2 regions of the Agrobacterium sp. 16-2014-1-2a genome follow, and region 1 is predicted to be linked to the other one. Evidence: riboswitches for the same ligand, from Rfam matches in the RefSeq annotation. Region 1 holds a riboswitch; the other holds the start of a gene.
The links. A riboswitch is a leader RNA that binds a small molecule or an ion and turns the genes downstream of it on or off. The one in region 1 is predicted to bind cobalamin.

Region 1 (3,369 bases):
GCGCGCCAGCTGACGGCACCCGATGTGACACGTTACCCCGACGCCTTCGGCGAACAGAGCAATCCGCCGGGACAGGCAGGGCTTTCGCCCTACCCCAATGCCGCTGCGGAAGGCGGGCTCAGGACGCTGTGCGTGCGCACCTGCGACGGCTCGTTTTTCCCGATCGCTTCCAATGCCTCGCCGCTCGATTTCCGTGCGCAGGCCGAACAATGCCAGAAAATGTGCCCGGGTACGCAGACGGAGCTCTATTTCCACTCCATGACGGAGCAGGAAACGGCTGACATGGTCTCGGCTGAAACAGGAAAGCCCTACAAGGACCTGCCGACCGCCTTTGCCTATCGAAATGCCTCAACGAAAGCCCCAGGCTGCGCCTGCAACATGGCCGCCTATCACGAGGAGATGAAGCAGCAGGAGGCTGCGCGGCCGGAAGCTGAGAAACCCTATTCCAGCATCACGACCATTCCATCACCGCAAGGTGACACCCCCAAAAAACCCACCGAACTGCAGCAGGCCGCAAAGCCGCCGGAACAACCGGTTCCGGAACGCGACTATGACCCGAACAACAGCAAGGTCCGCGTCATCGGCCCTAAATTCCTGCCCGACCAGACAGGCCGGATCGACCTGAAGAACCCGGCGCTGAAGGGCATTCAGCCGCAGCAATAGCTCCCATCAGGCACACGGTATGGAGTTGGCAACGCTCTGTCTCACTCACAAGGCGGTCGCGTCTTCTCTTTACCGTCCACCCCAGCGATTGCGAAACACCAGCTCCTCCAGCGGCACGCGCTGGCGCCACCCCTTCACCGCCAGTTCCGGCTCGGTGTAAAGTTTATCGACGCGGCCGAGGCATAGCCAGGCGACGATCTCGATGTGGTCGGGGATCTCCAGAATGGTGCGAATGTCGCTATCGTGGAAAATGCTGACCCAGCCGACGCCGATGCCTTCGGCGCGCGCTGCAAGCCAGAGGTTCTGGATGGCGCAGACGGTGGAATAGACATCGGTGCGCGGATTGTGGGTGCGGCCCAGCACCACCTTGCCGCCACGCGTCGGATCGCAGGTGACGCAGATGCTAAGCGGCGCCTTGCGGATGCCCTCAAGCTTGAGGCTGCGGTAAAGCGCCTGCTGCTCCCCCTCGAACATCGCCGCCGCCTCGCCATTGGCGCGGCTGAAGGCAACCCAGGCTGCCTGCCTCACCGCACCGTCAGTGACGAGCGTGAAATTCCACGGCTGCATGAAACCGACCGAGGGCGCGGAATGCGCCGCCTTCAGCAGGCGCTCGACCACATCTTCCGGCAATGGATCCGGAAGGAACTGGTCGCGCACATCACGGCGGGTTTCGATGGCACGGTAGATCGCCTCTCGCTCTCCCTCGGAAAACGGGTAGGCGGGCGAAAGCGCGTGATCGAATGCATCGGCGTCGAGCGAACTGGTCGCGAGTGGATCGGTCGGCATCGTCTATCCCCAACAATGCTGGCGCGCCGCCACGAAAACCGGCTCCGGTTTTCGCCTGCACGACGCGCTGCTGCAACAACCTGCCGCCGTCCACGCGGTCTGGTCTATCCTGTCAGGCCGGTCTTCTGACTCGGCTTCATCCGCCCACTTTCGCCTTCCCGAATGGATTCAGTGGCATCAAGAAAAAGGGCATCCGCCTCACAGCGCTGGGCACGTTCCGGTCTTGCACCGGATTCCCGATTCTCCCGCCCTAAAGGGCAGGCACCTGACGAAGAAGCTTATGAGCAACAAAGATTGCAAATACAAGTATCTTGCGCAGCGATGCGGCAATGTGACCGTGGCCACCTCACCTGCGTATTGCGGCCTTCAGCCGCCTCGCAGACGCGCGCCGGCTGAAGCACTCCCTACCGCATCACCCAACGGGAAAATACCGCACATAAGCGAACTCATCCCCGTCCGGTGACCAGTTGGGCGAATTCATCGTTCCCTGCCCGCCGAAAAGGTCAAACAGCGTTTCGGCATTACCGCCATCCATATCCATCAGCCGCACGCGCACGTTGAGGTCGCGCGGATGGTCGAAGACATCGGCGTCGTAGGAGACGAAGACGACTTTGTCACCGCTGGGAGACGGATGCGGGAACCAGTCGCCATAGACGCTGTCGGTGATACGCTCGACGGCCGAGCCATCCACCCGCACGCGCCAGATCTGCATCTGGCCGGTGCGGCTGGAGTTGAAATAGATCCATTCTCCATCCGGCGAATAATCCGGCCCGTCATTGCGGCCCTCACCATGGGTAAGGCGTGTCTCAACGCCGCTGTCTATGTCCATGGAATAAATATCGAAAACCTGATCGCGAATGCCGCAATAGGCGAAACCTTTCCCGTCCGGTGACCAGCCGTGCCAGTAGGACGGAAGGTTCCTAGTCATCAGACGCGGCGTTCCGCCCGTCGAAGGCAGCAGATAGATGGCACTCTTGCCGAACTCCACCTTGTCGGAAATGGCATAAAGCGAACCGTCAGGCGAAATGCCGTGGTCATTGTTGCAGATTGTCGCAAAGCCGGTATCGACCTTGTCCGGCGAAGGGTCGCCGGCAAGTGACAGGCGGTAAAGCAGGCCATCGCAGTTCAGAAGCAGGTATTTCCCGTCCGGCGACCAGTTCGGAGCCTCGAACAGCTCCGGCGTCTGCCAGACCACCCGCATCTGCCGAGTGCGGATGTTGAAGATTTCGATGGAACTGCGCATGCTGCCTCCCGGGCCTGTCGATCGTCTGGCGTGGAGCGTTGAATGGCACAAACATTCCGTTTGCATCCGCCACCGCCGTGATTATGATCCTATTGCCGCAGGCACCGCCCTGCAAATTCAAATAGGAAAAAACAGCAGCGTTCCGGCACCGCCCGCACCCCTGCCCGTTTCTCCCAGATCCGAGGTTCCGCGATGAACAACATCGCCGATCACGGCATCCGCTTCGGTCGGATCGCCGCAATGCTTCCTGTCAAGAATATCGAGAAGGCCCATGACTTTTATGTCCGTGTGCTGGGCTTCGAAAAGACCTTCGAAAACGGCAACCCTGTCGGTTTCATGATCCTGAAACAAGGTAATGCCGAGTTGCACCTGACATTGCAGTCGACGCACAAACCGGCCCCCTTCAATGTGGCGCATATGCTGGTCAGCGACGCCGACGCGCTGCACGCGCTTTGCAAAAGCCACGGGCTTCGCATCATCAAAAGTCTGCAGGACAAGGATTATGGCCTGCGGGCCTTCGTTTTCGAAGACCCGGATGGTAACCGCATCGATGTGGGGCAGGTTATTTAAGGTGAGTGAAGAGTGGCGCGGGCTTTCCTCGCGTCACTTACTAAGTCTCATTTGTCGCCTTTTCGGCAGAATCTAAAACATCTTTTAGCGCTACACGTATGAGCTGA
Region 2 (3,369 bases), on a different contig from region 1:
AGCCATTCGTAAGTCTCCCAGCGTTTGTCGCGATGGGCGCGGTGGCGGCGAACGGCTGCCATCCGCAGGTTCAGACTATCAAAAAACTAAACAGTGAGCTCTCTTCGGACGATCTCAGCTCCTGCGCTCAAGGAATTCAGCTTGTCTCTTGCCACACGACGAGACACGGGGGCCATGCCGCAATTGGTGCAGGGGCAAAGTTTATCTGCGTCGACAAACTTAAGCGCCTTGCGCAGCGTTGCAGCGACTTCCTCCGGGGTTTCGATGGTATCGCTTGCCACATCGATGGCCCCAACCATCACTTTCTTACCTCGAACAAGGTCCAGAAGATCCATGGGGACATGAGAATTGTGGCATTCGAGGGAGATCATACCGATGCCGGATTTCTGCAGCTTGGGGAGAGTTTCCTCATACTGCCGCCATTCTGACCCGAGTGTCTTTTTCCAATCCGTATTGGCCTTTATGCCGTAACCGTAGCAGATATGGACGGCGGTCTCGCACTTCAGCCCTTCAATTGCCCTGTCCAAAGTGGCGACACCCCAGTCATTCACATCGTCAAAGAAAACGTTGAAGGCAGGTTCGTCGAACTGGATGATATCGACGCCGGCAGCCTCCAATTCCTTTGCTTCCTCGTTGAGTATCACGGCAAATTCCCAGGCAAGCTTTTCACGGCTCTTATAATGGCCGTCAAAGAGAGTATCGATCATCGTCATCGGACCCGGCAACGCCCATTTGATGGGTTGTTTGGTCTGCTGGCGCAAAAACTTGGCGTCTTCGACGAACACGGACTTCTGGCGAGACACGGCGCCGACGACTGTCGGGACACTCGCATCGTAGCGATCGCGAATTCTGACTGTCTCGCGTTTTGCAAAATCGACCCCGTCGAGGTGCTCGATGAAAGTCGTGACGAAATGTTGGCGTGTTTGCTCGCCATCACTGACGATGTCGATGCCGGCCTGTTGCTGATCGTCCAGTGAAAGGCGCAGGGCATCTCTCTTGCCTTCCAGTAATTCCTCGCCCTCCAGCTTCCAGGGCGACCACAGTTTTTCGGGCTGCGCAAGCCAGGAGGGTTTCGGCAGGCTGCCAGCGGTCGATGTGGGGAGAAGTTTCTTCACGGTGGGACCTCTTCTAAGTGATGCTCAAGCGGGGCGGTGAGCAAACAATTGCTCAAGGACGGCGCGGTATGGCTTGATGAAGTGTTTTTCGGTGAACTTACCCTGATCCACCGCCAAGCGATTTCGTTCGTCGCGATCGTAAATGACCCTGGTCAGCGAATAGTCCTGGTGCTTCAGGTTGGGCTGGTAAAATGTCCCGGCTGCTGCGTTCGCATTGTAGATTTCGGGGCGATAAATTCTCTGAAACGTTTCCATCGTGCTGATGACGCCGATTAGCTCAATATTGGAGTAGTCGCCCAGCAAGTCCCCAACAAAGTAGAAGGCCAACGGCGCAACGCTGCCTGCAGGCATGAAGTAGCGAACCTGCAATCCCATTTTCCCGAAATACTGGTCGGTGGACGAGAACCCATTCTGCCGGTATTCGACGCCCATGACGGGGTGATGATTTTCGGTCCGGTAATAGGTCTTGCTGGTCGAGGCGCTGATGCAAATGACCGGCGGCTTGCGAAAGTACGAGCGGTAGGCATCCGACCGCAGAAAAGACTTGAACAGGTTTCCATGCAGGTCGCCGAAGTCGGCCGGAATGCTGAAGGCAGGAACGCTCTTGTTATGCTCCGGCAGCACAATGCTGAAGTCGTAGTCTCGCACATAGGAGGAGAAGTTATTCCCCACAATGCCGTCGATACGTTCACTGGTTTTGTGATCGATGATCGTCGTCTTCAGTATCTCGATGAGGGGAAATTTTTCACCTGCGACATCGAAGCTCATATCGACCGAAATGATCTCCAACTCGACCGAGTATCGGTCCGATTTGGGATTATCCCAGTGAGCGAGGGCGTTGAAGCGGCTGTCGATCATGCGCATGACATTGCGCAGGTTTTCCTGCCGCTTTTCACCCCTGGCCAGATTGGCAAAATTGGTGGTGATGCGCGTATGTTCTGAAGGACGATAGTCCTCATCGAAGGGTACGCTCGTGATTGTAAAAATGCAGGTCTGAGACATGTTGTGCCCCTATAAAGTTGGGGGCATGGGTCTGCGGACGCATAGCAAGACGGGCCGCGACAATGCAGCCTTTGCTACGGCACACTGGGACACCCCGCCCGTGGACGTTATTTCACCAAAGGCAGGTCTCCTGGCTCACGGATCATCACTTCCGTCCGTCTTCCCGGGGTAAACCAGTGACATATTGGACTTCAGCTCGCCGCTTACAGTTGCGGGGGCAGCGTCGGCTTTTCCGCATGACACGGAGCACCGACTTCCCTCTTAGCCCCGGCACGTTGCGTGCAACGACTGGGGAACCTTAGGCGTGTCGACCATATTGTAAGCCACGTCATCGGTCAACATCATATAACGATATCTTTATGTCCTTAAGTCTACGTTTCCATTGTCGGTTCCGGCCGAGTAGGTTGCATTCGGCGTTGTCAGGCGATTCTCACATACGCGGACCTGGCCGTGGCAAACATCTCGCTCCACGCAGTTGAAAGGATCAGACCACACCACGAGTAGTTCCTAGTGCGGGAGCAGCCTGGTGATACCGTCCAGGCGCCCAGAGCGCGTTCCGCCAGACTTAGTCGCTGCAGAAGAGCCAGTACGTCGATCGACGGTTCAGGAGGCAATTGGGGCAGCTAGAAGGCGCGCATGATTTCGCCGGCCACAGGCGTTTAATTGAAGCGGCCTCGCCGGAGGTTGGGATGCTGTTCGGACATGCCCTACTGTGCCGGCGCAGCGCTAATAAAGGGATCGGCGCTTGAATTAAATAACGAATGAGCGAAGGCAAGCACCCTTAAATTGCGGGCCGATAACATCACGGGCGCGTATCCGCAACAGCACCGCCGAATTTGTGCTCGGGCCTTCGAACCGCCCCATGTCGTTGAAGGTGCACAGGAAGTTCCGATCCGCACCGGGCATCTGACAGGTCTGGCAGTGGGCGGTATTCGGCTTCGTTAATCGTACCGTCAGGCTTGAATCACTGGAACTGCTAGTCGGCAGTCAACGTTGCGGTTTTACGCTTTTCGCCGCTTTCAGCAGCGTCATGCGTCCCAGTTTTCAATCTCCGGCGCAACGGCCTGGAGCAATATCCTCCTGCTGCCGCCGAGACGGACAGTTATCCCTCACAAAGACGAATACAACCGCTTTTTCTAAGAAAAGGGTTCCAGCCTTTCGCTGCAAGGATTGCCCAGGCAGTAGCCCCGACATGCGGCAACCTGAAATATTTGAAGTCGGCAAATGTCGAGGTCGGCCCGATCATCAGCCC

Region 2: another riboswitch for cobalamin. It lies ahead of ACQZ45_RS21365 (DUF1852 domain-containing protein); the one in region 1 lies ahead of bluB (5,6-dimethylbenzimidazole synthase).

Annotation. Positions count from the first base shown of each region.
Region 1 covers NZ_JBNWBX010000001.1:200,036-203,404, reverse strand. The annotation lists gene ACQZ45_RS01025 (DUF2865 domain-containing protein) at 1-663, shown strand, start outside; gene bluB (5,6-dimethylbenzimidazole synthase) at 733-1,449, opposite strand; cobalamin riboswitch at 1,548-1,733, opposite strand; gene ACQZ45_RS01015 (TolB family protein) at 1,862-2,692, opposite strand; gene ACQZ45_RS01010 (VOC family protein) at 2,885-3,262, shown strand; gene ACQZ45_RS01005 (hypothetical protein) at 3,303-3,369, opposite strand, start outside.
Region 2 covers NZ_JBNWBX010000008.1:152,953-156,321, forward strand. The annotation lists gene ACQZ45_RS21360 (methionine synthase) at 87-1,115, opposite strand; gene ACQZ45_RS21365 (DUF1852 domain-containing protein) at 1,140-2,117, opposite strand; cobalamin riboswitch at 2,221-2,433, opposite strand; gene ACQZ45_RS21370 (hypothetical protein) at 3,220-3,369, opposite strand, start outside.